4 regions of the Angustibacter luteus genome follow, and region 3 is predicted to be linked to each of the others. Evidence: predicted binding sites of a transcription regulator. Region 3 holds the regulator's gene; each other region holds the start of a gene.
The links. Region 3 encodes HrcA, which represses chaperone genes, less so after heat shock. Its sites were predicted from a motif close to GNTNGCACTCGGNNNNNCCGAGTGCNANC; they were not measured.

Region 1 (7,774 bases), on a different contig from region 3:
CTCGTCGGAAGAATTTTGGCCGGGTCGCCGCCGGCTTGTGGATCATCCTGTGGACCAGGTGTGGATCACATGTGGACGACGAACCGGCCGTGGGACGGGAGTGGCGTCCCCCAGCGCGCCGCCGTCCCCTGCCGTCATCAACAGGCTGTGGACGCGCTGGGGACGACCGCTGTGGACAATCGCGGGGAACACCGAACCCCCTGTCCACCATGTGGACAGGGGGTTCGGGTCGTTCAGACGCTGTGAGCCAGCGCGGCGGGACTCAGAAGTCCATGCCGCCCATGCCACCGTCGCCACCGGGCATGGCCGGAGCGGCCTTCTCCGGCTTGTCGGCGATGACGGCCTCGGTCGTCAGGAACAGCGCGGCGATCGACGCGGCGTTCTGCAGCGCGGACCGGGTCACCTTGACCGGGTCGTTGATGCCGGCCTGCAGCATGTCGACGTACTCGCCGGTCGCGGCGTTCAGACCCCAGCCCGACTCGAGGTTGCGGACCTTCTCGGCCACGACCCCACCCTCGAGACCGGCGTTGATCGCGATCTGCTTCAGCGGAGCCTCGACGGCGACCTTGACGATGTTCGCGCCAGTGGCCTCGTCACCCTCGAGCTCGAGCTTGTCGAAGGCGGTCTTGCCGGCCTGGATGAGAGCGACGCCACCACCGGCGACGATGCCCTCCTCCACGGCGGCCTTCGCGTTGCGCACCGCGTCCTCGATGCGGTGCTTGCGCTCCTTCAGCTCGACCTCGGTCGCTGCGCCGGCCTTGATGACGGCGACGCCGCCGGCCAGCTTGGCCAGCCGCTCCTGCAGCTTCTCGCGGTCGTAGTCCGAATCCGACTTCTCGATCTCGGCGCGGATCTGGTTGACCCGGCCGGCGATCGCCTCGGCGTCGCCAGCACCCTCGACGATGGTCGTCTCGTCCTTGGTGATGACCACCTTGCGGGCCCGGCCGAGCAGCTCGATGCCGGTGTTCTCCAGCTTCAGGCCGACCTCCTCGCTGATGACCTCACCACCGGTCAGGGTGGCGATGTCGGCGAGCATGGCCTTGCGGCGGTCACCGAAGCCCGGGGCCTTGACGGCGACGGACTTGAAGGTGCCACGGATCTTGTTGACGATGAGCGTCGAGAGAGCCTCGCCGTCCACGTCCTCCGCGATGATGACCAGCGGCTTGCCGGACTGCATGACCTTCTCGAGCAGCGGCAGCAGGTCCTTGACGGTCGAGATCTTGGAGTTCGCGACGAGGATGTAGGGGTCCTCGAGCTCGGTCTCCATGCGCTCGGTGTCGGTGACGAAGTACGCCGAGATGTAGCCCTTGTCGAAGCGCATACCCTCGGTGAGCTCGAGCTCGAGGCCGAAGGTGTTCGACTCCTCGACGGTGATGACACCTTCCTTGCCGACCTTGTCCATCGCCTCGGCGATGAGCTCGCCGATCGAGGAGTCACCGGCCGAGATGCCGGCGGTCTGCGCGATCTGCTCCTTGGTCTCGACCTCGCGGGCCGAGGCCAGCAGCTGGTCGGACACGGCCTCGACGGCCTGCTCGATGCCGCGCTTGAGGGCCATCGGGTTGGCGCCGGCAGCCACGTTGCGCAGACCCTCGCGCACCATCGCCTGAGCCAGCACCGTGGCGGTCGTCGTGCCGTCACCGGCGACGTCGTCCGTCTTCTTGGCGACCTCCTTGACCAGCTCGGCGCCGATCTTCTCGTAGGGGTCGTCGAGCTCGATCTCCTTGGCGATGCTGACACCGTCGTTGGTGATCGTGGGGGCGCCCCACTTCTTCTCCAGGACGACGTTGCGTCCCTTCGGGCCGAGCGTGACCCGGACGGCGTCGGCGAGGGCGTTCATGCCCCGCTCGAGCCCGCGGCGGGCCTCCTCGTCGAAGGCGATGATCTTGGCCATGCTTCGGGTTCCTCCCGTGATCGGGTGGTGGTGACCGGTCGGTGCCCGCGACGGACGACCGCCGTTGCCGCGCTCTGGTCACGCGACGCTCGACGGCCTCACTGATCGGTCGACGTCAGGTAGCACTCACGTCGTGCGAGTGCTAGGTCAATGATTAGCACTCGGCACCCCCGAGTGCAAATGCCTGGACCCCTACCGCCGCGCGCCGCGCCGGACGATCATGGGCGCCATGAGGCTGAGCAGCCGGGACTGGACCCGTCGGGTGGTGAACGTGCTCACGTTGGCCACGCCGGTCGGGCTGGCCCTGGCCAGGTCGGGCCACGCCCGGCTGGTGCCCGGGCCGCGCGGCACCTGGGTGGCCACCGGCTACCGCTCCCGCTTCCCGGCTCCGCGGGCCCCCGCGGTGACGATCGGGGACGTCGTCCTGCTCCGGCTGGACGACGAGCGCCTGGCCCGCCGCCCGCTGCTGCTGACCCACGAGTCGCGGCACAGCGGCCAGTGGGCGTGCTGGCTCGGCATGCTCGGGTTCCCGGTCGCGTACGGGGTGGCCAGCCTGCTGTCGTGGTGGAAGGTGCGGGACTTCGCGCTGGCCAACGTGTTCGAGGTGCGCGCCGGACTGGTCGAGGGCGGGTACCTGAGACCGGGCGAGTCGGTCAGCTCGGGTAGTCGGCGCCCAGCACCGCAGTGACCCGGGACGAGCCGAAGTCCGCGGACTCCTGCACCGCGGCGGGGCTGCCCAGGTCGTCGGCGACGGCCTGCGCCGTCGCCTGCAGCGAGCCCTTGCCGTAGAAGATCGTCGTGCCGGTGACGGAGCCGGTGTAGTTGCCGGTGCTCCGGATCGTCCAGCCCGCGTTGCGCAGCTTGGTCGCCGCACCGGCGGCCAACCCGCCGCGCTTGGTGGCGTTCAGCACCGCGACCGGCTGGCTGTGGTCCACCGTCGGCGTCTGGGTGGTGCTCGCGGACTTCGTGCTGGTCGGTGAGGCGGTCTTCGTGCTCGACGAGGACTTGGTGGAGGTGCCCTTGGTCGTGGTGCCGGTCGCCCCCGAGGTCACGCCCGTGTTCGAGCTGGCCTCATCGGTCCCGCCGCCACCCCACCAGCCGGTGGCCCACACCACGATCAGCACGACCGCCACGGCCGCGACCAACCAGGGGACGGCACCGGCCGGGCCCAGGCCCGGTGGACGGTGCGCGCCGCGGCGCTCGTGGAACGTCTGGCTCATGCTGCGAACGCCCTCAGGGTCAGACCTTCATGCCGAGGCGACGGGCCGAGCGGGCCCGCTGACGCGAGGCGCGCATGCGGCGCAGCCGCTTGACCAGCATCGGGTCGAGCTCCAGCGCGTCCTGCCGGTCGATCAGCGCGTTGAGCACCTGGTAGTACCGGGTGGCGGACATGTCGAACAGCTCGCGGATCGCCTGCTCCTTGGCGCCGGCGTACTTCCACCACTGACGCTCGAAGGCCAGGATCTCGGCGTCCCGCTCGCTCAGGCCCGACGCCTCGCCCACCCCGGCAGAGCCGTGGCCAGCGGTGCGGGGGTCGGTCGTCGCGGCATCCATGCCCACCAGGGTAGACGGTGAACCACACCGATGTCATTCGACCCGCTGGGTGAATGCCAGCCCCTGCGCCAACCCCCTAGGCCATCGTGTCCAGGATCGTCGAGATGTCCGCCTCGCTGGTGTTCGGGTTGACGATGGCGAACCGGGTGACGGTCTCCCCCTCGTGCGTGGTCGGGACGACGAACGCGAAGTTCGCCAGCAGCAGGCGGTCCGACCAGCGCTGGTACTGCTGCGGCGTCCAGCCCACCCGGCGGAACACGACGACCGAGGTGTCGGGCTCGCGCAGCAGCTCCAGGTAGTCGCGCTGCTCGACCTGCGCGGCGGCGAACCGGGTCACCTCGAGGGTGCGCTCGACCGCGGCGGCGTAGGCGTCCGTACCGTGGGTGGCGAGGCTGAACCAGAACGGCAGCCCGCGCGCCCGCCGGGTCAGCCCGACCGAGTAGTCGGACGGGTTGAACTCGGCCGACTCGGTCAGCACGTCGAGGTAGCCGGCCTTCTGGGTGTGCGCGGCCCGGCCGAGCTGGGGGTCGCGGTAGATCAGCGCGCAGCAGTCGAACGGCGCGAACAGCCACTTGTGCGGGTCCACGATGAACGAGTCGGCCTGCTCGATGCCGTCGTAGCGGGCCCGGATGCTGGGGGCGGCCAGCCCGGCGCCGCCGTAGGCGCCGTCCACGTGGAACCAGACGCCGAGCTCGGCGCAGACCGCCGCGACCGACGCGAGGTCGTCGACGATGCCGAAGTTCGTCGTGCCGGCGGTGGCGACGACCGCGAACAGCCCGTCGGTGCCGGTGGACGCCAGCGTCGCCCGCAGGTTCTCGCCGGTCAGCCGGCCGGCGTCGTCGACCGGGACGCCCAGGAAGTCGACGTCCATGATGTCGCAGGCGCTCTTGATGGACGAGTGCGCCTGGGTGGTGCCGGCGACCTTCCAGCGGGTCGGCTGCTCGCCGCCCTCGCGGCGGGCCGCGTGCCGGGCGGCGACGAGCGCGGACAGGTTGCCGATGGTCCCGCCGGGCACGAACACCCCGCCCGCCGACTCGGGCAGCCCGGCCAGGTCACTGATCCAGCGCAGCGCCGCGTTCTCCGCGTGCACCGCGCCGGCGCCCTCCAGCCAGGACCCGCCGTAGATGGACGACGCCCCGACCACCAGGTCGAACAGGGTGCTGGCCTCGGTGGGCGCACAGGGGATGAAGGACAGGTAGCGCGGGTGGTCGGTCGAGATGCAGGCCGGGGCGAGCTCTCTGGTGAAGAGCTCGAGGGCCGCCACGCCGCCGAGGCCGTCGGCGGTGATGGTCTGCCCGGCCACCTCGTCGAGCTCCGCCTGCGTGCGCGGGCCGTCCAGCGGCACCGGGTTCATCCGCGAGCGGCGCAGCGTGTAGTCCAGGACGGCTTGGCTCAGGGCCTCGACGTCGGCGTCGAAAGAGTGCACGAGAGGGAAGTCTAGGGGCCCTCAGTGCGCGCTCAGCACCTCCTGCACGGCGGCCTCCTCGTCGGTTCGGACGTCGACCTGCGGGCTGGGCCTGACCAGCGACATCAGCGCGCCGGCCACGCACATCACCGCGGCGGCCAGGAACACGACGACGAGGCCGTCGTGCAGCGGGCCGGAGATGAGCTGCGGGAAGAACGTCTTGCCGACCAGGTTCGCGGCGTGGTCCGGCGACAGCTTCGCCAGCACGTCGGGGCCGACCATCTCGCGCATCGGGTTGTAGCCGAGGAAGGCGGCGAACAGGCTGCCCACGGGCGGCAGCCCGGCGATCGTGTGCGCGGTGTCGGCCGGGACGCCCTGCGCGGTCAGGCTGCTGCTCAGCTGGGCGGGCAGGTGCTTGGCCAGCCCGGCGATCATCAGCGAGAAGAAGATGCCGATCGACAGCAGCATGCCGGCGTTCATGAAGGTGGCGCGCATCCCCGAGGCGGCGCCGCGGTCCTGCGGCTGGACGCTGCCCATGATCGCGCTGGTGTTGGGCGCGGCGAACAGGCCCGAGCCGATGCCGTTGAGCGCGATCAGCGCCGCGAACCAGCCGTAGTGGAAGTTCACCGGCAGCAGCAGCAGGCCGACGAAGGACGCCGCAGCGACCATCAGCCCGACGAACGCGAACAGCCGGGAGCCGTACTTGTCGGACAGGTGGCCGGACACCGGGCCCGAGACCAGGAAGCCGATGGTCAGCGGCACCAGGTAGATGCCGGCCCACAGCGGGGTGGACTCGTAGTCGTAGCCGTGCAGCGGCAACCAGACGCCCTGCAGCCAGATGATCAGCATGAACTGCAGGCCACCGCGGGCGATGGAGGACAGCAGGGTGGCCGCATTGCCGTAGGCGAACGTGCGGTCGCGGAAGAGCTCGAGGTGGAACATCGGGTAGGTGACCCGGCGCTCGACGAACCAGAACGCCACGAGCATGGCCGCACCGCCGATCAGGCCGGCCAGCACCCACGGGTTGGTCCACCCGGTGTCGTGGCTGCCGTACGGCTGGATGCCGTAGGTGATGCCGGCCAGCATCGCCGTCAGCCCGGCGCCGAACAGGACGTTGCCGACCCAGTCGATGCTCCCCTTGCCGCGGCTGGTGAGCTCGTGCAGCGACCGGTAGGCCCAGACGGTGCCCACGATGCCGATCGGCACGGAGACCCAGAACACCGAGCGCCAGTGCCACTCGGACAGCACGCCGCCGAGCACGAGCCCGATGAAGGAGCCGGCGAGCGCCGCGACCTGGTTGATGCCCAGCGCCATGCCGCGCTGCTCGGTCGGGAAGGCGTCGGTGAGGATCGCGGTGGAGTTCGCCATCAGCATCGCGCCGCCGACGCCCTGGACGACGCGGAAGCCGATCAGCCACAGGGCGCCCGCGCTGCCGGTCCACGGGACGAGCGCGAGCGCGACGGAGGCGGCGGCGAACACGGCGAAGCCCGCGTTGTACATCTTGACCCGGCCGTAGATGTCGCCGAGCCGGCCCAGCGAGACGACCAGGACGGCGGTGACCAGCAGGTAGCCCATCAGCATCCAGAGCAGGTAGCTGACGTTGGACGGCCGCAGCGGGTCGAGCTGGATACCGCGGAAGATCGCCGGCAGCGAGATCAGCACGATGGACGCGTTCACGGTCGCCAGCAGCACCCCGAGCGTCGTGTTCGACAGCGCGACCCACTTGTAGTGCGGGTGGGCGGAGTCGTATCGGGGGTTGGGCACGGGGCCTCCAGAGAAAGATACTTAGACTCGGTATGTAATCTACGCCCGCACTCCCGCGCCGCGCCAGCAGGGTTCGGGGGCCGCGCACTAACGTGTGCGGACGTGGCGAGGGCACTGAGCGAGCTGATGGACGACGGCTGGGCGCAGGCGCTGGCGCCGGTGGCCGACCAGGTCGCGCAGATGGGCGACTTCCTGCGGGCCGAGTTGGCCGGCGGCGGGCAGTACCTGCCGGCCGGCGAGCGGGTGCTGGCCGCGTTCGAGCGGCCGTTCGCGGACGTCCGGGTGCTCGTCGTCGGCCAGGACCCCTACCCGACACCCGGTCACGCCGTCGGGCTGTCCTTCTCGGTGGCGCCCGACGTCCGGCCGATCCCGCGCAGCCTGCAGAACATCTACCGCGAGCTGAACGCCGACCTGGGCGTGGCACCGCCCCCGCACGGTGACCTGACCGCGTGGTCCGACCAGGGCGTGCTGCTGCTCAACCGGGTGCTGACGGTGGCGCCGGGAGCGAGCGCGAGCCACCGGGGCAAGGGCTGGGAGGCCGTGACCGACCAGGCCATCCGCGCGCTGGTGGCCCGCGGCACCCCGCTGGTCGCGCTGCTGTGGGGCAAGGACGCGCAGACCCTGCGACCCCTGCTCGGGGACACCCCCGTGGTGGCCAGCGCCCACCCGAGCCCGATGTCCGCCGACCGCGGGTTCTTCGGGTCGCGCCCGTTCAGCCGGGTCAACGAGCTGCTGGTCGCCCAGGGCGCCGAGCCGGTGGACTGGTCGCTGCGGTGAGCTCGGCAGCCCGCCCGCCCCGCCAGGCCCGGCTCGTCCTGCTGGACGTCGGCGGCGACCCGGTCGGGCGGCTCGGGCCGGTCGAGGTCGCGTCGCCGTGGTGGCCGGACGTCGAGCCGCTCGTCCACGCGGTCCGGGAGCAGCACGGCCTCGACGTGCTCGTGCTGCGAGTGCTGGCCCCCGCCGCCGACGACGGGTCGCGCGAGCCCGTGGGCGGCGCCGTCACCTACCTCGCCCAGAGCACGCGAGCCCTGACCGCGGAGGAGCTGGCCGGCCTCGAGCCCCCGCCGGCGGCCGTCCTGGGCGACGCCCTCGACGACCACCCGCTGCGGGCACCGTGGGCGCGACCCGGCGGACCGACGTCCATCCTGACCTGGGCGGAC
Region 2 (7,774 bases), on a different contig from region 3:
TCGCCGAGCGCTCGGGCCCAGGACAGCACCGCGCCGGCCACCAGCGACGGCGCGACCAGCGGCAGGGTGACCCGCCGGAACACCGTCATCCGGCTCGCGCCCAGGGTGGCGGCGGCCTCGTCCATGCCGCGGTCGGCGCTGCGGAACGCGCCTTCCAGCGTCAGCACCAGGAACGGCATCGCGACGAACGCCTCGGCGATCACCACCGCCGCCGGGGTGAAGGGCAGGGTCAGTCCGAACCACTGGTCGAGGTACTGCCCGACCACGCCGCGCCGGCCGAGCGCCATCAGCAGCGCCACCCCGCCGACGACCGGGGGCAGCACCAGCGGCACCGTCACCAGCGCGCGCAGCAGGGCCGTGCCGGGTAGCCGCGAGCGGGCCAGCACCCAGGCCAGCGGCACGCCGAGCACCACGCAGACGAGCGTGGCCAGGGTGGCGCTGACCAGCGACAGCTTCAGCGCGCTCGCCACCTGGCTGCTGGACAGCAGCTCGGGCAGGTTGCGCCAGGGGGCACGCACGAGCAGCGCGACGATCGGCAGGACGAGGAACGCGACGGCGAGCGCCGCGGGGACGGCCAGCGGCCAGGGCGCCCGGGCGGGCTGGCCGCGACGTTGCATGGACCTCAGGGTGCCTGGAATCCGGCCGCCGTCAAGGCTGCCGTGCCGGTGGGCGAGAGCACGTAGTCGACGAAGGCCTGCGCGGTCGCCGCGTTCTTCGAGCCCTTCAGCGCGGCGATGGGGTACGACGTGGAGGCGTTGACGTCGGCCGGGATCTCGACCCCGGCGACCTTGTCACCGGCGGACTTCACGTCGGTCACGTAGACCATGCCGGCGTCCACCTCGCCGAGGGTCACCTTGGCCAGCACGGCCTTCACGTCGGCCTCCTCGGTCACCGGCTTCACCGTGATGCCGGCGTTCGTGAAGACCTGGGCGGCGACGGTGCCGCACGGCACGGCGGCCTGGCAGAGGGCGACCTTGACGCCGGACCTGGCCAGGTCGTCCACGCCGGTCACCTTGGCCGGGTTGCTCGGCGGTACCGCGATCTCCATGACGTTCTTGGCGAAGTCCTGCGGGTTGGCGGCATCCCCGGCGTCGCTCACCTGCGTCATGTTCTTCTTGCTGGCCGAGGCGAACACGTCGGCCGGCGCGCCCTGGGTGATCTGCTCGGCCAGTCCCGAGCTGGGACCGAAGCTGAAGGTCACCTTGGTGCCCGGGTGCGCCGCCTCGAAGCTCTTGCCGAGTGCGGTGAACGACTCGGTGAGCGACGCCGCCGCGAACACGGTGATCGTGCCGGTGATGGCGGCGGACGACGTCGACGAGCCCCCAGCGCTCGTCGTGTCGTCGCTGTCGCCGCAGCCCGCCATGACCAGGGCCAGGGACGCCACGAGGGCGACGACGAGGGTACGGCGGAGGTTTCTCACGGCTGCTCCAGGTTCACGGCTGCTCCAGGTTCACGGCTGCTCGGGCTTCTCGACGACGACGTGGGTGGACTTCACGGACGCGACGGCCAGCACGCCGGGCTCGAGGCCGAGGTCGTCGGCGGCCTCGCGGCTCATCAGCGACACCAGCCGGTGCGGACCCGCCTGGACGTCCACCTGGGCCATCACCGTGTCGCGGACCACGCGGGTGACGAGCCCGACGAACCGGTTGCGCGCCGACTCGACCAGGATCGGTCGCGGGGCGGGGCGCTCGGCGGCGTCGGCGACCTCGGTGGCCAGCCGGGCGAGCTCCGCGCCGTCCACCACCAGCCGGCCCGCGCCGTCCGACTCGGTGGTCAGGCGTCCGGCGTCCACCCAGCGGCGCAGGGTGTCGTCACTGACGCCCAGCAGCTCGGCGGCCTCACGGATCCGGTACAGCGGCACAGGCGCACCCTAACCGCATCTGCGGCTCGATGACCACGTTCTTCCCGCACCCGCGCCCTCGCCCGCCGCGCCGCCACCGCAAATATCCCGCTATCCGGGCTTGTGGAGGCCGTTTGACCCCGAATAGCGGGACATCTGCGGGTATGTGCGGGGGTCAGGGGGTTCGGGTCAGGGGTTCGGGTCAGGCCGTGGCGTGCGCGGCGGCGCGGCCGGCGGTCCGGCCGCTGAACAGGCAGCCGCCGAGGAAGGTCCCCTCCAGGGACCGGTAGCCGTGCATGCCACCGCCGCCGAAACCGGCCACCTCGCCCGCGGCGTACAGCCCCGGCACCGGCTCGCCCGGCGCGCCCGGACTGGTTCGCAGCACCCGACCGGACAGGTCCGTCTCGAGCCCACCGAGGGTCTTGCGGGTCAGCACCCGCAGCCGGACGGCGATCAGCGGGCCCATCTTGGGGTCGAGCAGCTTGTGCGGGGTGGCCGTCCGGATCAGCTTGTCCCCGCGGTACTTGCGGGCACCGTGGATCGCGGTGACCTGCAGGTCCTTGGTGAAGTCGTTGTCGATCTCTCGGTCGCGGGCCAGCACCTGCCGCTCGACGTCGGCGAAGTCCAGCAGGTCGTTGCCGGCCAACGCGTTCATCCCGTCGACCAGCTCGCGCAGGGTGTCGCGGACCACGAAGTCGACGCCCTTCTCCTTGAACGCCTCGACCGGCCCGGGCGCGCCGGGCTTCACCCGGGACAGCACCTGCCGGACGTCCTTGCCGGTCAGGTCCGGGTTCTGCTCCGAGCCCGAGAGCGCGAACTCCTTCTCGATGATCTTCTGGGTCAGCACGAACCAGGTGTGGTCGTGGCCCGTGCCCAGGATGTGCTCGAGCGTGCCGAGGGTGTCGAAGCCCGGGAAGTACGGGACCGGCAGCCGCCGGCCGGTGGCGTCCAGCCACAGGGACGACGGCCCCGGCAGGATCCGGATGCCGTGGCCGGGCCAGATGGGATCCCAGTTCTGGATGCCCTCGGTGTAGTGCCACATCCGGTCGCGGTTCACGATCGAGCCGCCGGCGCTCTCGGTGATCGCGAGCATCCGCCCGTCGACGTGCGCCGGGACGCCGGTCAGCATCTCCCGCGGCGGCTCACCCATCGCCGTGGGCCAGTTCGCCCGGACGAGCTCGTGGTTGCCGCCGATCCCGCCGGAGGTGACCACCACGGCCTGGGCGCGCAGGGTGAACTCGCCCGTGGACGTCCGGGACGACGACTCGCCCCGCCGCACGTCGCTGGCCTCCAGCGTCACCCCGGTCACGCCGTCCACCGCGCCGTTGGTCGTCGTCAGCGCGTCCACCCGGTGCCGGAACGCCAGCCGGACCAGCCCGCGCTCGACCCCCGTCCGGACCCGCCGCTCGAACGGCTCCACGACGCCCGGGCCGGTGCCCCAGGTGATGTGGAACCGGGGCACCGAGTTGCCCGGACCGTCGGCGAGGTAGCCGCCGCGCTCGGCCCAGCCGACCACCGGGAAGAACCGGACGCCCTGCTCGCGCAGCCACTGCCGCTTCTCGGTCGCGGCCCACTCGACGTAGGCGCGGGCCCACCGGCGCGGCCAGTGGTCCTCGCGGTCGCGGTCGAAGCCGGCCGTGCCCTCCCAGTCCTGCCAGGCGAGGTCGAGCGAGTCCTTGATGCCCATCCGGCGCTGCTCGGGGCTGTCCACCAGGAACAGTCCCCCGAACGACCAGAACGCCTGGCCGCCCAGCGACTGCTCCGGCTCCTGGTCGACCAGGACCACCCGGCGTCCGGCGTCCACCAGCTCGGCGGTGGCGACCAGCCCGGCCAGGCCGGCTCCGACCACGATGACGTCTGCGTCCATGCCCGCGCTCATGCGGGGCATCGTTCCACGTCCGTCAGCCCAGGTAGGCCAGGTGCTCCTCGCGCGGGTCCAGCACCGCGGCGAGCCGCAGCCAGCGCCGGGCCAGGTCCTTCTCGCCCTGGCGCATCAGGGTGCGTCCGAGCAGGTGCGCGGACTCGGCGTCCGACGGATCGGCGGTGACGAGGCGCTCCGCGATCTCGCGGGCGCGGCCCAGCGCGGCGAACCGGTAGCTGGCCAGCGCCAGCAGCCGCTGGGCCGCGGGGGCGGCAAGGTCGTCGGCGGCCATCCGCTCCAGGGTCGAGATCGCGTGCCGCGGGTGGCCGTCGTCCAGGTACTGCTCGGCGAGCCGGAACAGCTCGTAGCCGTCCGGGGTTGTCATGGCCGTCGTCGTCATGGGCACGGAACGTGCTCAGGTGGCGGCGCATTCCGTGCCTTGCCCGTACACTTGGCACTCGATCGACCGGAGTGCCAGAGCCGGTGCGCACCTGTGGAGGACTTGGATGCCGACGTACGACTACGCCTGCACGCACTGCGACCACGCGTTCGAGATCGTGCAGTCGTTCACGGACGACGCGCTGACCGTGTGCCCCGAGTGCGGTGGCCGGCTGCGCAAGGTCTTCGGATCCGTGGGTGTCGTGTTCAAGGGGTCGGGCTTCTACCGCACCGACTCGCGCAACTCCTCCACCGTGCCGGCGAGCAAGTCGTCGGACGGCAAGTCGTCCGAGAGCAAGTCCTCCGACAGCTCGTCGTCGAGCGGCTCGTCCTCCGACAGCAAGTCCTCGTCGTCCTCGTCGTCGGACAGCAAGGCGTCGAGCTCGTCGTCCACGGGTTCGGGCGGCTCCACCTCCGCCGCCTGACGGTCCTGTCCCACGGGACGGCGCTTGGTCCCGTTGTCCACAGGGCGCCGTCGCGACCACCGCCGCGGGCCGCGGGCCCCCTAGGGTTGGCGTCATGACCGATCCGGCCCACGCCCACGCTTCCCGTTCTGCCACAGCGACGTCAGCCCCGATCGGGGTGATCGGCGGGTCGGGGTTCTACTCCTTCCTGGACGACGCGGCCGAGGTCTCGGTGCCGACCCCGTTCGGCGAGCCCAGCGGGCCGGTCACGCTGGGGGCGGTCGGTGGGCGCGAGGTCGCGTTCATCGCGCGGCACGGCAAGGACCACCGCTTCCCACCGCACCGGGTGAACTACCGGGCGAACCTGTGGGCGTTGCGGGCGGTCGGCGTGCGCCAGGTGCTGGCCCCCTGCGCCGTCGGGTCGCTGCGCGCCGAGAACGGGCCGGGCACGATCGTGCTGCCCGACCAGGTCGTCGACCGGACCTGGGGGCGCGAGCACACCGTGTACGACGCGGAGGGTCCGGTCGTGCACGTGTCGATGGCGGACCCGTACTGCCCGCGCGGGCGACGCGCCGTCCTGGCCGTGGCGCAGGCGCAGGACGAGCAGGTGGTGGACGGCGGCACCCTCGTCGTCATCAACGGCCCGCGGTTCTCCAGCCGGGCCGAGTCGCAGTGGCACGCCGCTGCGGGCTGGTCCGTCGTCGGCATGACCGGCATGCCGGAGGCGTCCATCGCGCGCGAGCTCGCGGTGTGCCTGACCTCGATCGCCCTGGTCACCGACCTGGACGCCGGTGTCGAGGAGGGCCAGGGCGTCACCCACCACGAGGTGCTGGAGGTGTTCGCGCACAACGTCGAACGACTGAAGGCGATGCTCTCGCAGGTGATGCCGACCATGCCGGACGACGACGAGTGCGCCTGCCGGCACGCGCTCGACGGTCAGCGGCTGCCGTTCGACCTGCCGTGACGCGGCTGCTCGACCGGCTGCGCGCGCGTTCCGAACGGACCCCGCCGGCCGGCGTCGGCGGCTGGGTCCCGTTGCGCCGCAGGGGGCACGGGCTGCGCCGCTGGTTGGCCGCGGGCTGCGCGGCGGCCGCGACCGCCGTCGCGCTGGGCACCCTGGCCCCCGATCCGCGCCCTGGCGTGCCGGTGCTGGTGGCGGCCCGCGACGTGCCGGCCGGCGCGGCCCTGCAGGACGGTGACCTGGACGTCGTCCGCCGGCCGGCGACCGAGGTTCCGGCGCAGGCGCTCACGAGCACTGATGCCGCCGTGGGCCGGGTCGTGGCCGCCCCACTGCGAGCCCGCGAGGTGCTGACCCGGTCGCGCCTGGTCGGCCGCAGCCTGCTGGCGGCGCGGCCGGCCGGTGACGTGATGGTCCCGGTGCGAATGGCGGACGGCGCGGCCAGTGCCCTGCTGACGCCGGGCAGCCGGGTCGACGTGCTGGTGGCCGCGCCGGACCAGCCCGCCGCCCGCACCGTGGCGCGCGGGGCGACCGTGCTGGCCGTGCCGGGCGCCGCGTCGTCCGGCGCCAGCACCGGTGGCAGCACCCTGCTCGGCGGGTCGGCCGCCACGGATCCTGGGCAGGGTGGGCTCGTCCTGCTCGCGGTGCCAGCGTCCACGGGCAACGACTTGGCCCAGGCGGCGGTCGTCGGCCAGCTGTCCTTCCTGGTCCGCTAGCCCCGCCCCACCCGCACCATTCGCGCTCTCCGTGGTTTTCCGGGCAGCACAGCCACGGGTAGCGCGAATGGTGCGTGGGGGATCCGGGTCACGTGACGGTCGGAGGCGGCGGTTGCGCTACGTTCGATGCGTTCCGGAACTCGAGCAGATGGGCGATCAGATGCTGAAGGGCTTCAAGGACTTCCTGATGCGTGGGAACGTCGTCGACCTCGCGGTCGCCGTCGTGATCGGCGCTGCGTTCGCACTCGTCGTCAAGTCGCTCCTCGACGGGTTGATCAACCCGCTGATCGCAGCGATCTTCGGCAAGCCCGACCTCACGGGCGTCGGCAACTTCACCATCAACGGTGCCAACTTCTCGATCGGCCTCGTCCTGACCGCCGTGATCAACTTCGTCATCATCGCCGCGGCGATCTACTTCATCGTCGTCGTGCCGATGAACCACCTGGCCGAGCGGCGCAAGCGTGGCGAGGAGCCGGAGCCCGAGGCGCCGAGCGAAGAGGTCATCCTGCTCACCGAGATCCGCGACCTGCTCAGCCGCACGAGCGGCGCGCCGACCCAGGAGTAGCACTCACTCCCAGTGCGGCGGGCGCTGCTCGTGCAGCCACTGCTCGTGCTGGTCACGCTTCTCGTCCCGGTCGGGCGCCTCGCCCCACCCGGCGTCCGTATCGTCCTTGGTCTGCTCCCCCGCTGACTCGCTCGCGGGGCCGCCGGTCGCCGGGCGGGTGGCCCGGCGTCGGCGCCGGGGGCCCGGCGTCGGCTCCTCGGACGGCGTCACGACCCGCCACCCGTGCGTACCCGCGCGATCGCGGCGTCCACGGCAGCGTCGATCCGGCTACCCCGACGGCTGAAGCCGAGCTGCTGACGGGTCAGCGCGGCGACCTCGTCGTGGGTGCGCAGCAACGTGTCCGAGCAGATCCAGCCGACGACAGCGTCCAGGTCCGCCTCGGTGTAGTCGTCGATGGGCAGCCCGGACGGCACCCGAGGGCGCGGTCCCACCCGCTGACCGGCCGACGTCCCCGACCCGCCGGGCGCGGGCTCGTCGCCGTCCCACTGCACCTGCGGCCCGGACGGCGCGACCGGAGCCAGCACCGGCGCCGCCGTCGCGGTGGCCGCCGAGGAGGCCCGGCCCACGGCCGCCCGGATCCGGGCCACCTCGCGCGCCGGGTCGCGGAACACGTCGGTGGACCACACCCGCAGGTGCCGCCAGCCCAGCCGCTCGAGCTGCTCGCTGCGCAGCCGGTCCCGCTCGCGCGAGCTGGTCACCGCCGCGTAGCCGGGACCGTCCGACTCGACGGCCACCAGCAGCGGTCCGCCGACCTCCCCCACCGCGAGGTCGATCCGCGCGTCAGACGCACCGTGCTGCTCGACCACCTGCAGGTCCTGTCCGCGCAACCGCACGGCCAGGTCCCCGAGCAGCGCGTCCGCATGCGGCGCGTCCGCCTGCGGCGCGTCGCCGAGCGACGTATGCCGCCCGCCATCCGCAGCCGATTCCGCCGGTGCGGCAACGGTTTCGACCGGGAGCTCACCACCACTGGCCGCGTACGCCAGGTACTCGCG
Region 3 (7,774 bases):
GACGGCACGGCCGCGATCGGCGGGCGCGCGGTGCTCACCCGCCGCGGCCGCCTGCTGGCGGACGCGGTGGTCCGCGCACTGCTGCCCTGAGCGGACGTGCCGGACGGGTCAGCGCACCATGTCCGGGGTCAGCGGGTAGTGGAACTCCTGCCCGCGGTTGGCCGCGACCGCTCCCATGATCTGCAGCACGACCGAGCCGATCACGATGACCAGACCGACCGGGATGATGATGAGCAGCCCGATCCCCATCGTCACGATGGCGAGCGGGACCGCGAGCACCAGCGTCGCGAAGGTCACGATGAGCAGCATGATCTGGAAGTTCAGGGCGCCGGCGGCGTGCCGGCGCACGAACGGCGAACGCTCCTTGTACATCAGGAAGACCACCAGCGGCCCGAGGACCGGCAAGCCCACGACGCCGCCGAGCCACGGCGACAGGTGGGCCAGCATGCCCCAGGTCCGCTCGTCGGAGGGGTTGAGGGGCACGGGGTAACCGGGCGGGTACGGCATCTGGCCCTGGTACGGCGGCTGGCCCTGGTACGGCGGCTGGCCCTGGTACGGCGGCTGGCCCTGGTACGGCGGCTGGCCCTGGTACGGCGGCTGCGTCATCACTTCACCAGGCGCAGCGTGAGCGGGTAGCGGTAGTGCTCACCGCGGTTGGCGGCGACCCCGCCGATGATGCAGAAGATGACGTTGGCGACCCACACCACGCCGGGCAGGAAGCTCAGCAGCCCCAAGGTGATCCCCGCCACGACACCGGCCGCGACGAGCGCGATGAGGACCGTCAGCTGGAAGTTCAGGGCCTCCTTGCCCTGGTCGTCGACCAGCTCGGAGCGCTCGCGGTAGATCAGCCAGACGATGAGCGGCGCCAGGAAGCTGATCGCCATCCCGCCGAGGTGGGCGAGCATCGCCCACAGCCGCGCGTCCGAGTCGTTCAGCGGAGCACCCGGTGCCGGCGCTGCGGGCGCGGCGGCCGGGGGAGGCGTCGGCTCGGGCCGCTGCTCGGGCGTCTGCTCGCTCACGTGCTCTCCTGAGGTGGTGTGCCGACTGGACTGGTCAGCGTAGGGGGTGCGGGCCGTGGCGTCATCGGTCCTGGGAATCCGCCGTGACGAAGTCGATGAGCTCCTCGACCCGGCCGAGCAGCGCGGGTTCGAGGTCGGTGTACGACGTGACCTCGGCGAGGATCCGCCGCCAGCCCTGAGCGACATCGGCCTGGTCCGCGTGCGGCCAGCCGAGGTGGGCCAGCACGCCACGCTTCCACTCGACGTCGCGCGGCACCGTGGGCCAGGCGGTGAGGCCGAGTCGCTGCGGGCGGACCGACTGCCAGACGTCCACGTAGGGGTGGCCGACCACCAGCAGCTGCCCGCGAAGGCCGGGCTGCTGGACGGCCTCGGCGACGAGCCGGGACTCCTTCGAGCCCGGGACGAGGTGGTCCACCAGCACGCCCAGGCGGCGTCCCGGCCCGGGGGAGAAGTCCTGCACCGCGGCGGCCAGGTCGTCGACGCCGTCCAGCATCTCGACGACGACCCCCTCGACCCGCAGGTCGTGCCCCCAGACCTTCTCCACGAGCTCGGCGTCGTGCTTGCCCTCCACCCAGATCCGCGACCCACGTGCCGTCCGCGCCCGGTGGTCGGCGACCGCCCGGGAGCCGCTCGCCGTCCGGGTCGGTGCCGGCGGGGCAGCTGGGGCGCGCGGGGCCACCAGCACGACGGGCGCGCCGTCCAGCAGGAACCCCGGTCCGAGCGGGAACCCTCGGGTGCGGCCTCGGCGGTCCTCCAGGTGCACGACGTGGACGCCGCCCGCCTTCTCGGTGCGCACGACCGCTCCGCACCAGCCGGTCTCGACGTCCTCGACGACCAGGCCGGTCTCGGCGCTGACCGGCGTGCTGCGGCCGCGCGGAGGCTTCTTCCAGTCCCCGGCCAGCACGTCGTCCCCGTAGCGGTCCACGGCGGCGATGCTAGGCGAGGACGTAGACTGGCACTCGCGCCCGTGGAGTGCCAGGTTGGGTGCCGGACGACGACGAGGAGGTGCCCGTGAGCGACGAGCGACGGCTCGCCGTGCTGCGCGCCATCGTCGAGGACTACGTGGAGACCCGCGAGCCGGTCGGTTCCAAGGCCCTCGTGGAACGCCACCGCCTCGGCGTGTCGAGCGCCACGATCCGCAACGACATGGCCGCCCTCGAGGACGAGGGCCTGATCACCCAACCGCACACCAGTGCCGGCCGGGTGCCGACTGATGCCGGCTACCGGGTGTTCGTCGACCGGCTGTCCACCTTCAAGCCCATGTCGTTGCCCGAGAAGCAGGCGATCCACGGGTTCCTGGCCGGGGCGGTCGACCTGGACGACGTGGTGGACCGGACGGTCCGGCTGATGGCCTCGCTGACCCACCAGGTCGCCGTGATGCAGTACCCCTCGCTGACCCGGTCCACGGTCCGGCACATCGAGCTCATCCCGATCGCGCCGCAGCGCCTGCTCGTCGTCGTGATCGCCGGCACCGGCCGGGTCGAGCAGCGGGTGCTCGAGACGGAGTCGGTGCTGGACGACGCCGTGCTGGGTGAGATCCGGGCCCGGATCAACGCCGAGTCCGCCGGCCTGCTGCTCACCGACGCCGCGACCCGCCTGCAGGACCTGCCGGAGCAGCTCCCCGCCGAGGACCGCGACCTGGTCCGCTCCATCGTGCGCGCGCTGGACGACGCGCTCGTCGAGGAGCGCGAGGAGCGGGTGGTGCTGGCCGGCGCGAACAACCTGGCGCGGTTCGGCCAGGACTTCCCGGACAGCATCGGCCCCGTCCTCGACGCGCTCGAGGAGCACGTCGTCCTGCTGCGGCTGCTCGGCGAGCTGTCGCACGACCCGAACGCGGTCGCCGTCCGGATCGGCAGCGAGCTCCAGCACGAGGGTCTGCACGGCACCTCGGTGGTGAGCAGCGGCTACGGCAGCGGCCAGGACGTCGTCGCCGCGCTGGGCGTGCTCGGACCGACGAGGATGGACTACCCGACCACGATGGCCACCGTGCGCGCCGTCGCCCGCTACGTCTCCCGGGCCCTCGACGGGTAGGCCGCCCCGCCGTCCGGCAGCCGCAGACCACGCCATCCCGACCGTGTGAAGAGAAGGACCCTTGAGCGACCACTACGAGACCTTGGGCGTCGCCCGTGACGCCACGCCCGAGGAGATCAAGAAGGCGTACCGCAAGCTCGCCCGTCAGCTGCACCCCGACGTGAACCCGACGCCCGAGGCCGAGGACCGGTTCAAGTCCGTCAGCGCCGCGTACGACGTGCTCAGCGACCCCGCGAAGCGGGCTGGCTACGACCGCGGTGGCGACGCCTTCGGGGCGGGGGCGGCCGGTGGGTTCGGCCAGGGCTTCTCGTTCACCGACATCATGGACGCGTTCTTCGGCGGCCAGGGCGGGCCCGAGCGGGGCCCGAGATCGCGCCAACGCCGGGGTCAGGACGCGCTGATCCGGGTGCAGATCGACCTGCGGGACGCCGTGTTCGGCACCGAGAAGGAGGTCTCCGTCGACACCGCGGTGGGCTGCCCGACCTGCCACGGTGACGGCGCTCAGCCCGGCACCGGGACCCGCACCTGCGACGTGTGCGGTGGACGCGGCCAGGTCCAGCAGGTCCAGCGCTCGTTCATGGGCAACGTGATGACCTCCCGGCCCTGCGCGACCTGCCAGGGCTTCGGCACGGTCATCGCGAACCCGTGCATCCAGTGCTCCGGCGAGGGACGGGTGCGCTCGCGCCGCTCGCTGACCATCCGGATCCCGGCCGGTGTCGACACCGGCACCCGGATCCAGCTCGCCGGCGAGGGCGAGGTGGGCGCCGGCAACGGCCCCGCCGGTGACCTGTACGTCGAGATCGTGGTCGCGGCGCACCCGACGTTCGTGCGCCGCGGGGACGACCTGCACGCGACCGTGTCGCTGCCGATGACCGCGGCCGCGATGGGAACGAGCATCACGCTGGACACGCTGGACGGCGACCAGACCCTGGACGTCGCCGCCGGGACCCAGTCCGGTCAGGTGACCACGCTGCGCGGGCTCGGGGTGACCCGGTTGCGGGGCCTGGGCCGGGGTGACCTCGTCGTGCACATCGAGGTGAGCACGCCCAAGAACCTGGACGACGAGCAGCGGGCGCTGCTCACCCAGCTGGCGAGGCTGCGCGGCGAGGAGCGGCCCGAGGGGCGGCTGGCGAGCCACGGCAGCGGGCTGTTCGGCCGGCTCAAGGACGCCCTGCAGGGCGGGCGTTGACGGCGCCGCTGTTCCTGGTGGAGCCGGACGCCCTGGAGGGCATCCGGCCAGGCGGCTCCGTCCTGCTCGACGGCCCGGAGGGGCGCCATGCCGCGACGGTGCGGCGGATCACCGTCGGCGAGCTCGTCGACGTCGCCGACGGGTCGGGGGTCCTGGCCCGCTGCACCGTGCTGGCCGTCGGGCGCGACGAGGTCACCCTGCGGGTCGATGCCCGCGACGAGGTGCCCGAGCCGGCCCCGCGCTTCGTCCTGGTCCAGGCCCTGGCCAAGGGCGAGCGGGACGACCTGGCGATCGAGGCCGCCACCGAGCTGGGCGTCGACGAGGTGGTGCCCTGGCAGGCCGAGCGCAGCGTCGTGGTCTGGCGCGGCGAGCGTGGGGTGCGGTCGCGGCGCAAGTGGGAGCAGACGGTACGGGCCGCGGCGAAGCAGTCCCGCAGGGCCCGGGTCCCGGTGGTCGGCGAACTGGTCGACCGGACTGCGCTGGTGCGTCGGGTGCAGGTGTCGACGCTCGCCGTGGTGCTGCACGAGGACGCCACCGCACCGCTGGCCTCGGTGGACGTGCCTCTGGCCGGCGAGGTGCTGCTGGTGGTCGGTCCCGAGGGGGGCATCAGTCCGGCCGAGGTCGATGCCATGGTGCTTGCGGGGGCGACCACCTGCCGGATCGGGCGTGAGGTGCTGCGTTCGTCGACCGCTGGGCCGGCCGCGCTGTCCGTGCTGAGCTCGGTTCTCCGCTGGCGCTGAGCGATTCGTCGGGATTGCCGTTGTCGGCGGTGGTTGATAGGCATGCTCCTGCTGCACCCGCCGCACCGACGATGTCGCGGCGGTCCTTGCCCACGACGACGTCCGGGGGGACGCCATGGCCACCGAAGGCCTGCTCGGTGACGCCGGTCCACAGGTCGAGCCCGACGCCGATCAGGACGAGGACGCCCGACGGCCGTTGAGCGTGGACGCGGCGCACGCGTACGTGGCCGCCGGAGCCCTGCGGGCGGGCTCACCGGGGCCGGTCGGGCTCGAGCTCGAGGCGCACGTCGTCGACCTGGCTGAGCCGTCCCGGCGACCGTCCTGGGCTCACCTGCACGCGGCGCTGGACTCGGTGCCGCGCCTGCCGGGCGGCAGCGTGGTCACCCTGGAGCCGGGCGGGCAGGTGGAGCTGTCGGGCCCGCCCGGGGCGGGCGTCGGCGAGGCGGTCGCGGGGGTGGCCGTGGACCACGCGGCGCTGCGCCGGCACCTGGCCACCCACGGCTTGGGGCTGGCGCTGGTCGGCGCCGACCCGCTCCGGGAGGCCGCCCGGGTCAACCCGGGCCAGCGGTACGACGCGATGGAGCAGCACTGGCGGGCGACCGGGCAGGCGTCGGCCGGCCTGTCGATGATGTGCTCGACGGCGTCCCTGCAGGTCAACCTCGAGGCCGGGCCGACCCACGAGTGGGCGCGGCGGACCGAGCTCGTGCACCTGCTCGGTCCGGTGCTTGTCGCGGTCTCTGCCTGCTCACCGTGGTTGTCCGGCCGGGCCACCGGCTGGCGCTCGACCCGCCAGCGCGTGTGGGGTGACCTGGACGTGCTCCGGTGCGGGCCGTTGCGCGGCGGCCCAGATCCGGCCGCTGAGTGGGCCGACTACGCGCTCGACGCACCGGTGATGCTGGTCCGCTCCGGTGACCGGGTGGACCCGGTCCGAACCCGGATCCCGTTGCGCGAGTGGCTGAGCGGCGCCGTCCGGCTGGGCGACCGCCTGCCCGAGCGCAGTGACGTCGACCTGCACCTGACGACGCTGTTCCCCCCGGCCCGTCTGCGCGGCTTCATCGAGGTGCGGTACCTGGACGCCGTTCCCCGGCGCTGGTGGGGCGCCCTCGCCGCCACCCTGGTGACCCTGATGGACGTCCCGCAGGCGGCGGACCTGGCCGCGGCGGCGGCCGAGCCCGTCGGTCGGGAGTGGACGGCGGCCGCCCGAGACGGGCTCACGCACCCCGGACTGGCTGTGGCCGCCCGGGCCTGCCTGGCAGCGGCGGCCGCGCACGCGCCGGCGGCACTGGCGGACCAGGTGGGCGAGCTGGCCGACCTCGTCGCCACCGGGCGCTCGCCCGGCGACGACGTCGCCGACACCGCGGCCCGGTTCGGGCCCGAGGCAGCGCTGCTGGCGGCCTGCCCGCCGGCGTACGAGGGGGAGGACGCCGATGCGTGAGCTGGTGGCCCGCGACCTCGAGACGGCCCGACTCCGCACGCTCAGCCTCACCGAGCTGGACGAGCCCGAGCTCCTGAGGCAGCACGACCCGCTGATGAGTCCGCTGGTCTGGGACCTCGCGCACATCGGCCAGCAGGAGGAGCTCTGGCTGCTCCGCGGCGGCGACGCCCGGGTCGCGGGCCTGCTGCGACCGGACGTCGACCAGCTGTATGACGCGTTCAAGCACCGTCGTGCCGACCGCCCCCTGCTGCCCTTGCTGCCCCCCGTGCAGGCGCGCTCCTTCTGCCTCGAGGTGCGCGGCCGGGTGCTCGATGCCCTGGACGCAGCGGACGACGAGCAGCTGTTCACCTTCGGGATGGTCGTCCAGCACGAGCAGCAGCACGACGAGACCATGCTCGCGACGCTCCAGCTGCGTCAGGGCGCGCCCCTGCTGGGAGCCGGCGACCCGCTGCCGGTGGGCCGCGGCGCGCGGCTGACCGCGGATGACGGTCGGTCCGGGAACGACGTCCGGTCCCGGGCCGGTGCGGTCGACTCCTGCCTGGTGCCAGCCGGCGAGTTCGTGCTGGGCGTGGAAGCCGCGGACGAGCCGTTCTCGCTGGACAACGAGCGGCCCGCACACGTCGTCGACGTCCCGGCCTTCCGGATCGCCCGGTTCCCCGTGACGAACGGGCAGTGGAAGGCCTTCGTCGCGGACGGCGGCTACGACCAGCCGCGATGGTGGTCCGCGCGCGGGTGGCAGCACCGGGTGCAGTCGGGACTGCACGCGCCGATGAGCTGGCGCCCCGACGGCAGCAGGGTGCGCTTCGGCGTGGTCGAGGACGTGCCGGACGACGAGCCCGTGCAGCACGTCTCCTGGTTCGAGGCCGAGGCGTTCGCCGGCTGGGCGGGCGCCCGGCTGCCCACCGAGGTGGAGTGGGAGAAGGCGTGTGCGTGGGACCCGGCGGCCGGACGCCGGCGCCGCTGGCCCTGGGGGGCCGACGACGTGACGCCGAGCCGAGCCAACCTCGGCGGGTCGGCGCTGCGCCCGGCTCCCGTCGGCGCGTACCCGTCCGGCGCCTCGGCGTACGGCGTCGAGCAGCTCGTCGGCGACGTGTGGGAGTGGACGTCCTCGCGGTTCGAGCCGTGGCCCGGCTTCGCCCCGATGGTGTACGACACCTACAGCGCGCCGTTCTTCGGCGGCGACTTCCGGGTGCTCCGCGGTGGCTCCTGGGCGGTGGCGCCGAGCACCGTGCGGCCGTCGTTCCGCAACTGGGACCTGCCGATCCGCCGGCAGATCTTCACCGGGCTGCGCCTGGCCTGGGACGCCTGAGTGTGCCGGCACCTGGGCTGGCTCGGCCGGCCCCGCACGCTGCACGACCTG
Region 4 (7,774 bases), on a different contig from region 3:
TCCCGCCCGCTGCTGGAGCCGGCCCGCGCCGCCCGGCACGTGCACGGGGAGGACGGCCTCGGCGACCTCGACCACGCCGCCCTCGGTCTGCCCGCCGCCACCGGCGAGGTCGACCAGCGGCACGCGGTCGAGCTGCTGCGTGACGAGCTGCTCGCGGCGGCCAGCAGCGGCGAGCGGATCACCCTCGTGCCGCTCGCCCCGCTGACCAACATCGCCCTGCTGCTGCGCACCTACCCCGAGGTCGCGAAAGGCTTGCGGCGCATCGTGTTCATGGGCGGCGCGGCGGCGGTCGGCAACGCGACGGCGGCCGCGGAGTTCAACATCTGGCACGACCCGGAGGCGGCTGCGGTCGTGCTCGACGCCGCCCGTGAGCTCGAGATCCCGGTGACCATGTACGGCCTCGACGTCTTCTACGACGTGCGGGTCAGCCGGGACGAGGCGGTCGAGCTCCTGGCCGTTGCCGCCCCGGCGACCCGACTCGCCGGTGCCCTCGTCCAAGCCCAGTGCGTGAAGTTCGGCACGCCGTCCGCGACCATCGGCGACGCCGGCGCGGTCTGCGCCGTGGTCGACCCGGCCGGGCTGACGACGTCTCCATTGGCAGTGCACGTGGAGCTCGCCGGTGCCCGCACCCGAGGCCAGACGGTGGTGGACCGGCGCGAGTGGGTGGGTGACCTGGACCACGACCCGCACGGCATCCCGCCCACGGTGGTCGACGTCGCCCTCGCGGTGGACGGCGATCGCTGGCGACGGCTGTGGCTGGACTCCGTCGCCTCGAAATGAACTATCTTGATGTCGAGATAGTTTGTTAGGGTGCTCGCATGACCGTCGTCCAGGACCCCGCCCCGGCCAAGCTGACCCGGCGAGGCGTCCCCGTCGACCCGAACCTGCGCACCCTGGCCGTCGCGACCCTGGTCAACACGGCGGGCAACGGCGCGATGATGACGACGTTCGCGCTCTACTTCACCCACGCGGTGGGGATCCCGGCCACCCAGGTCGGTCTGGCGCTGTCCGTCGGCGCGGTCGCGGGGATGCTCGGGCAGGTGCCGCTGGGTCACCTCGCCGACACCCGTGGCCCGCGTGAGGTGCTCTGCGCCCTCACGGCGCTGGCCGGGGTGGTCAGCGTCGGGCTCATGGTCACCCACAACATCTGGCTGCTGTGCGCGGTGCTCGGCGTCCAGGCCGTGTTCGACCGCGGCGCCAGCGCGGTGCGCAGCGGCCTGATCGCCCGGCTGGCCGAGGGCGGGCAGGCGGTCGCGTTCAAGGCGTACCTGCGGGCCGTGACGAACGTCGGCATCTCGTTCGGTGCGCTGCTCGGCGGTGTCGCGCTGGCGATCGACCAGACCTGGGCCTACCTGTCGGTGTTCGGCCTCGACGCGCTCACCTTCGTCGCCACGGCCTTCGCCCTGCGCCTGCTCCCGCACGTCGAGCCCGCGCCGCCGCGCGAGGAGGGCGCGCCGCGGCTGCAGGTGCTGCGCGACACCCCGTACGTCGTCGTCTCGGTCCTCACCGGGATCTTCGCGATCCACTTCCTGGTGATGGAGCTGGCGATCCCGCTGTGGATCGCCACCCGGACGACGGCCCCGCACTCGCTGGTCGCGGTCGTCCTGCTGGTCAACACGGTGTCCGTGGCCCTGTTCCAGGTGCGGTTGTCGCGCGGCGCGACGACCGTGCTGACGTCGTCCCGCGCGCTGGCCCGCGCCGGGTTCTGGATCCTCGGTGGATTTGCGCTGATCGCGGCGTCCGGCGGGCGGGACGCCTGGGCGGCCGTGGTGCTGGTCGTCGGCGGCGCCGGCGTGCACGTGGTGGGGGAGATGGTCGGGTCGGGCGGGCAGTGGGGGCTGCAGATGGGGCTCGCGCCGCGCGACCGGCAGGGGCAGTACCAGGGCTTCGCGGGGATGAGCTTCTCGCTGTCCGGCATCGTCGGGCCGCCGCTGATCGCGCTGCTGTGCATCGAGTGGGGGCAGCCGGGGTGGCTCGTCCTCGGGGGCGTCATCCTGGTGGCCGGGCTGCTCAGCGTGCCGGCGTCCGCGTGGGCGCTGCGCACCCGGGAGCAGTACGGCGTCCTCGACTACACCGGCTGAGGGCGACCCCACCGTCCCGCGGCCCTTGGGGCGAGTTGCTCCATTCCCGTGTTGTCGCGGGGTGCCGTTACTCCAATAGGTTCGTCGCGGGGTGCCCCCGCGACAATCCGCGGGCGCGCTCAGAGGGGGCGCAGGAGCAGCACGCTGGGGCGGCCGCCGACGCGGGTGAGCGCGATGGTGGCCTCGCCGTCGCCGGTCAGCCGGAGCTGGCGACGCAGCTGCACGGGGTCGACGGCGCTGCCGCGCTTCTTGATGGTCAGCGTGCCGACGCCACGGTCGCGGAGCAGGGCCCGCAGCGCCTTGAGGTGGAACGGCAGCACCTCCTCGACCGCGTACGAGTGCACGAGGGGGGACACGACCGGCTGGTCGGAGGTCAGGTACGCGATGGTCGGGTCGAACACCCGCGAGCCGAGCTGCGCCGCGACCTCACCGACCAGACCGGCCCGGATCACCGCGCCGTCCGGCTCGTGCAGGAACGTGCCGACCGCGCCGACCGGAGCTCGGTCGGCCTGGTCGTCCGCGAGCACCTCGTGCGCCGAACCCCGCGCGTCCAGCACCAGGGCGCTGCGCCGGACCCCCTCGCGCGCCAGCGGCCCGAACCACACGGCGCACTCGACGACGTCCCCGTGCACGGACACCCACTGCGCCTCCGCGTCGTCCGGCAGCAGGCGGTGGGCGATGCCGGGTGCCAGCTTGGCGCCCGTCGCCGGGAACCGGCGCGCGACGTCCAGCACGAACGAGTACGGCGGGGAGAACGCCTCCGGGTCGAAGGTGCGCCGCGAGCCGCCACCCTTGGACGACGTCCGCCGGGCCGGGTCGAGCCACACCCCGTCGCGGGGTTCGAGCATGCTTTCGAGGTCGAGGGTGAGGACGTCGTGGCAGCGCACCTCGACGTCCGCCCAGTGCCGCAGGTTGACCGTCGCGAAGGCCGCGGTGAGCTCGTCGGCGTCGATCGCCAGGACGGCGCGGTCCAGCCCGGCGAAGGCCATCGCGTCCGAGCCCAGTCCGCAGCCGAGGTCGGCGACGCGCTGCACCCCGGCGCCGACGTACCGGCGCGCGTGGTGGGCGGCGACGGCGAGCCGGGTGGCCTGCTCCAGGCCGTCGGGGGTGAAGAGCATGGCGTCGGCGAAGGGGCCGAGCTTGTCGTGCGCCCTCGCGCGCAGCCGCGACTGGGTCAGGGCCGCGGCGACGGTGGCGGCATCGTGGCCCTCGGAGCGCAGCCGTTCGCCGAGCGGGATGGCCAGCTTCTCGTCGTACGGGGGGAGCGACTCGAGCAGCGCCCACCCGTCCGGGGTGAGCAGGGAACGCATTCCGGTGAGGTCCACCGGGGTCACTTGTCGTCGACCACGACGATCAGGTCGCCCTCGCTGACCACGTCGCCCTCGCTGACGCCCACCTCGGCGATGGTGCCGGCCCACTCGACCTCGACCGGGATCTCCATCTTCATCGACTCGAGCAGCACGACCATGTCGCCGACGGCCACCGTGTCACCGGGCGCCACGAGCACCTTGATCACGTTGGCCACGAGCTCGGCTTCGACGCGCTGGGTCATCGATCCTCCGGGTGGGTCGGCGGCTGGTCGGCGGCTGAGCGCCTCAGTGCGCCTCATCCTGTCACTGCGCCCCGGCCCGGGGCGAACGCGGTGATCATGCACGTTCGCCCCGCTGGTTGGGGCGAAGGTGCATGATCACCGCGGGGTGGGGGCGAGGTTTGGCACTCGGGTTGACCGAGTGCTAACCGTCGGCATAGATTCAGCGTTGGCACTCTCACCCCGAGTGTGCCAACCGGAAGCCCCGCTCCGACCCCCGCGACGGCGGTGCGACGGCCTCCATCAGACCATTCGTTCATCAGCGACATTCCCGAAGGGGGAGGTCAGCAAGTGTCGGTCAGCATCAAGCCGCTCGAGGACCGGATCGTGGTCCAGGCCGTTGAGGCCGAGACGACCACGGCTTCCGGCCTGGTCATCCCGGACACCGCCAAGGAGAAGCCCCAGGAGGGCGAGGTCAAGGCCATCGGCCCGGGCCGCATCGACGACAACGGCAACCGGGTCCCGCTCGACGTCAAGGTCGGCGACAAGGTCATCTACAGCAAGTACGGCGGCACCGAGGTCAAGTACGCGGGCGAGGAGTACCTCATCCTCTCCGCGCGCGACGTCCTCGCGATCGTCGAGAAGTGACACCCGCGGGCGACTGAGCCCGCACAGCAACCGCCCCGGCGGGCCCGGCCTTCCGGTGCCTTCCGGGGCGGTCGCGTACTGCAACCCTTCTGCGAAAGGCACCTGACTTCACATGGCCAAGACCCTCGAGTTCAACGACGACGCGCGCAAGTCGCTCGAGCGCGGCGTCGACGCGCTCGCCAACGCCGTCAAGGTGACCCTCGGCCCGAAGGGCCGCAACGTGGTCATCAGCAAGGCGTGGGGCGCTCCCACCATCACCAACGACGGCGTGACCATCGCCCGCGAGGTCGAGCTCGACGACCCGTACGAGAACCTCGGCGCCCAGCTCGCCAAGGAGGTCGCGACCAAGACCAACGACGTCGCCGGTGACGGCACGACGACCGCGACCGTCCTGGCCCAGGCCATGGTCAAGGAGGGCCTGCGCAACGTGGCCGCCGGCGCCGCGCCGTCCAGCCTCAAGCGCGGCATCGACAAGGCCGTGGACGCGGTCAGCGACGCGCTGCTCAAGGCCGCCCGTGACATCGACGGCAAGGACGACATCGCCCACGTCGCGACCATCTCGGCCCAGGACGCCACGGTCGGTGCGCTCATCGCCGACGCGTTCGACAAGGTCGGCAAGGACGGCGTGATCACGGTCGAGGAGTCCTCGACCACCACGATGGAGCTCGACTTCACCGAGGGCATGCAGTTCGACAAGGGCTACCTGTCGCCGTACTTCATCACGGACGCGGAGCGCATGGAGGCCGTCCTCGAGGACGCCTACATCCTGATCCACCAGTCCAAGATCTCCGCGGTCCAGGACCTGCTGCCCCTGCTCGAGAAGGTCCTGCAGACCGGCAAGCCGCTGTTCATCGTGGCTGAGGACATCGAGGGCGAGGCCCTGTCCACGGTCATCGTGAACAAGATCCGCGGCACGTTCAACGCCGTCGCGGTCAAGGCCCCCGGCTTCGGCGACCGCCGCAAGGCCATGCTCGGCGACATCGCCGTGCTGACCGGCGCGGAGGTCATCTCCGAGGAGCTCGGCCTCAAGCTGGACCAGGTCGGCCTGGAGCAGCTCGGCCACGCCCGCCGCATCGTGGTCACGAAGGACGACACGACGATCATCGAGGGCTCGGGCGACGCGTCCGAGGTCAGCGGCCGGATGAACCAGATCAAGGGCGAGATCGAGCGCACCGACAGCGACTGGGACCGCGAGAAGCTCCAGGAGCGGCTCGCCAAGCTCTCCGGCGGTGTCTGCGTGATCAAGGTCGGCGCGCACACCGAGGTCGAGCTCAAGGAGAAGAAGCACCGCATCGAGGACGCCGTCTCGGCGACCCGCGCGGCCATCGAGGAGGGCATCGTCAGCGGTGGCGGGTCCGCCCTGCTGCAGGCCGTCTCCGTGCTGGACGACGGTCTCGACCTGTCCGGCGACGAGGCCACCGGTGTGGCGATCGTCCGCAAGGCGGCCGCCGAGCCGCTGCGCTGGATCGCGGAGAACGCGGGCCTCGAGGGCTACGTCGTGGTCGAGAAGGTCCGCGGCCTCGGTGCCGGGCACGGCCTGAACGCCGCGACCGGCGAGTACGGCGACCTGATGGCCCAGGGCGTCATCGACCCGGTCAAGGTCACCCGCTCGGCGCTGCGCAACGCGGCGTCCATCGCCTCCATGGTGCTCACCACCGACACCCTCGTGGTGGAGAAGAAGGAGCAGGAGTCCGAGCCGTCCGCTACCGGCCACGGGCACGGTCACGGCCACTGAGGTCTGAGACCCAGCACCACCCAGCACCACCCAGCACGACGAAGCGGCCCGCCCCCAGCAGGGGGCGGGCCGCTTCGCTGTCTCGCGGGCCTCAGCTGGCGGTGGCCAGCCCGTCCGCCTTGGTCCGCGCGTAGACCGCCTCGCGCTCGTCCTCCGTCATCGCGCCCCACACGCCGTACGGCTCACGAACGGTGAGCGCGTGCTGACGACAGGCGTCGATGACCGGGCAGGTGGAGCAGACCGCCTTGGCGGCGTCGTCGCGGCGGCGGCGGGTCGGGCCACGCTCGCCCTCGGGGTGGAAGAACACCGACGAGTCGACCCGACGGCACGCGCCCTGGTACTGCCACTCCCACAGATCCGCTACCGGTCCGGGAAGTCGTGAGATCTCAGCCATCTGAAAGGCCTTCCACTGCGTCGAACGTGGTCCCGCCCATGGCTCGAGCGAGGCGATGCATGATCAATTCTCCACTGGTTGAACCACCCTTGAAGCGATTCGCAAGATCAACGTACAACCGCGCCAGACATAGTTCAAGAGGCTGTCTAAGGATCTTTCTCGCGCTCTCACCGTCCATCGCCCAGCGGTCGTCGGCGGGCGGCGAGCGGTCACCCCGCGCCAGCCGCACCTGGCAGCCGATCTGGAGACCGAGTGGCGAGCACAGCCCGCACCGTCGAGACTGTGTGACGTGATCGAGCGTCGGACTCAGGACACGGGGCTGCCCGAGTCGTCGACCTTGACCGTGGCGGCCGTCGCCAAACGGCTCGGCGTCGCTCCGGCGACTCTGCGCACCTGGGCGCGCCGATACGGCCTCGGGCCCACCGACCACACCGCCGGCTCGCACCGGCGCTACAACTCGACCGACCTGGCCCGGCTGGTGGTCATGCGCCGGCTCACCCACGAGGGCCTCTCGCCCGCCCAGGCGGCCGAGTACGCACTCAGCGGTGACCCGACGGAGGAGAGCGGCGTCACCGAGCTGGACGTCGTCGGCGAGCGCGTCGCCCGCGCCGGCGGCGGGCGGGTGGTCCCGCTGCGCGAGGCCTCGGCCGCGGCGCGCGGGCTGGCCCGCGCGTCCATGACCCTCGACGCGCACGGGATCACCGAGGTGCTGCGGCGCCAGATCCGCACCGAGGGCGTCGTGGCGACGTGGGAGTCGCTCGTCTCACCCGTGCTCATCGGCCTCGGTGAGCGGTTCGCCTCCACCGGCGAGGGCGTCGAGGTCGAGCACCTGTTCAGCGAGTGCCTGACCAGCGTGCTCAACGCCACCACCGTGACCCTCGAGCGTCCGCGCAACACCGCCCAGGTCGTGCTGGCCTGTCCCACGGACGAGCAGCACAGCCTGCCGCTGCACGCCGTGTCCGCCGCGCTGGCCGAGCGTGGCGTGCTGGTCCGCCAGCTCGGCATGCGGGTGCCGGATGACGCGCTGCTCGCCGCCGTACGGCGCAGCGGTCCCGCCGTCGTGATGCTGTACGCCTCGATGCCCGTGCAGTCCACCGACGTCCTCGCAGAGCTCGCCCGGGTGCGTCCGGCCCCCCGGGTGCTCGTCGGTGGCCCGGGCTGGGGACGGGACGTGCCGCCGTACGTGACCTCGGTCGAGTCCCTCACCGACACGGTCGAGGAGATCATCGCCTCGATCCTGTGACCGCCGGGTAGCACCCGATCGGGCTAGTGCTCAGGTCCGGTGCGGTTCGTGCCGATGAAGCATCCGGACACGGTCGAGCTCAGGCCGTGCCGCCGACCGCCCACGGGGGTGGACGGCAGGACCGGACCTGGAGGACACCGCGCAT

Region 1: the regulator HrcA is predicted to act here: its motif matches at 2,010-2,038, upstream of groL (chaperonin GroEL).
Region 2: the regulator HrcA is predicted to act here: its motif matches at 4,152-4,180, upstream of ABEB17_RS17495 (FmdB family zinc ribbon protein).
Region 4: the regulator HrcA is predicted to act here: its motif matches at 3,791-3,819, upstream of groES (co-chaperone GroES).

The regions. Positions count from the first base shown of each region.
Region 1 is NZ_BAABFP010000008.1:187,614-195,387, forward strand. Features, by position in the region: gene groL (chaperonin GroEL) at 263-1,891, opposite strand; gene ABEB17_RS17950 (hypothetical protein) at 2,121-2,579, shown strand; gene ABEB17_RS17955 (LytR C-terminal domain-containing protein) at 2,545-3,111, opposite strand; gene napA (nucleoid-associated protein NapA) at 3,131-3,445, opposite strand; gene ABEB17_RS17965 (pyridoxal phosphate-dependent decarboxylase family protein) at 3,522-4,871, opposite strand; gene ABEB17_RS17970 (MFS transporter) at 4,893-6,614, opposite strand; gene ABEB17_RS17975 (uracil-DNA glycosylase) at 6,717-7,391, shown strand; gene ABEB17_RS17980 (phosphotransferase) at 7,388-7,774, shown strand, end outside.
Region 2 is NZ_BAABFP010000008.1:79,704-87,477, forward strand. Features, by position in the region: gene ABEB17_RS17470 (ABC transporter permease) at 1-617, opposite strand, end outside; gene modA (molybdate ABC transporter substrate-binding protein) at 623-1,363, opposite strand; gene ABEB17_RS17480 (TOBE domain-containing protein) at 1,451-1,861, opposite strand; gene ABEB17_RS17485 (FAD-binding dehydrogenase) at 2,043-3,719, opposite strand; gene ABEB17_RS17490 (tetratricopeptide repeat protein) at 3,742-4,101, opposite strand; gene ABEB17_RS17495 (FmdB family zinc ribbon protein) at 4,208-4,564, shown strand; gene ABEB17_RS17500 (S-methyl-5'-thioadenosine phosphorylase) at 4,659-5,507, shown strand; gene cpaB (Flp pilus assembly protein CpaB) at 5,504-6,217, shown strand; gene mscL (large conductance mechanosensitive channel protein MscL) at 6,366-6,782, shown strand; gene ABEB17_RS17515 (hypothetical protein) at 6,786-6,992, opposite strand; gene ABEB17_RS17520 (AAA domain-containing protein) at 6,989-7,774, opposite strand, start outside.
Region 3 is NZ_BAABFP010000007.1:519,309-527,082, forward strand. Features, by position in the region: gene hemW (radical SAM family heme chaperone HemW) at 1-90, shown strand, start outside; gene ABEB17_RS16570 (DUF4870 domain-containing protein) at 109-606, opposite strand; gene ABEB17_RS16575 (DUF4870 domain-containing protein) at 606-1,019, opposite strand; gene ABEB17_RS16580 (DUF3097 domain-containing protein) at 1,081-1,944, opposite strand; gene hrcA (heat-inducible transcriptional repressor HrcA) at 2,031-3,050, shown strand; gene dnaJ (molecular chaperone DnaJ) at 3,112-4,239, shown strand; gene ABEB17_RS16595 (16S rRNA (uracil(1498)-N(3))-methyltransferase) at 4,236-4,979, shown strand; gene egtA (ergothioneine biosynthesis glutamate--cysteine ligase EgtA) at 5,095-6,414, shown strand; gene egtB (ergothioneine biosynthesis protein EgtB) at 6,407-7,723, shown strand; gene egtC (ergothioneine biosynthesis protein EgtC) at 7,724-7,774, shown strand, end outside.
Region 4 is NZ_BAABFP010000002.1:890,358-898,131, reverse strand. Features, by position in the region: gene ABEB17_RS04295 (nucleoside hydrolase) at 1-780, shown strand, start outside; gene ABEB17_RS04290 (MFS transporter) at 819-2,081, shown strand; gene ABEB17_RS04285 (class I SAM-dependent methyltransferase) at 2,201-3,406, opposite strand; gene ABEB17_RS04280 (biotin/lipoyl-binding carrier protein) at 3,412-3,633, opposite strand; gene groES (co-chaperone GroES) at 3,961-4,257, shown strand; gene groL (chaperonin GroEL) at 4,370-5,992, shown strand; gene ABEB17_RS04265 (WhiB family transcriptional regulator) at 6,084-6,386, opposite strand; gene ABEB17_RS04260 (MerR family transcriptional regulator) at 6,676-7,629, shown strand; gene ABEB17_RS04255 (response regulator) at 7,773-7,774, shown strand, end outside.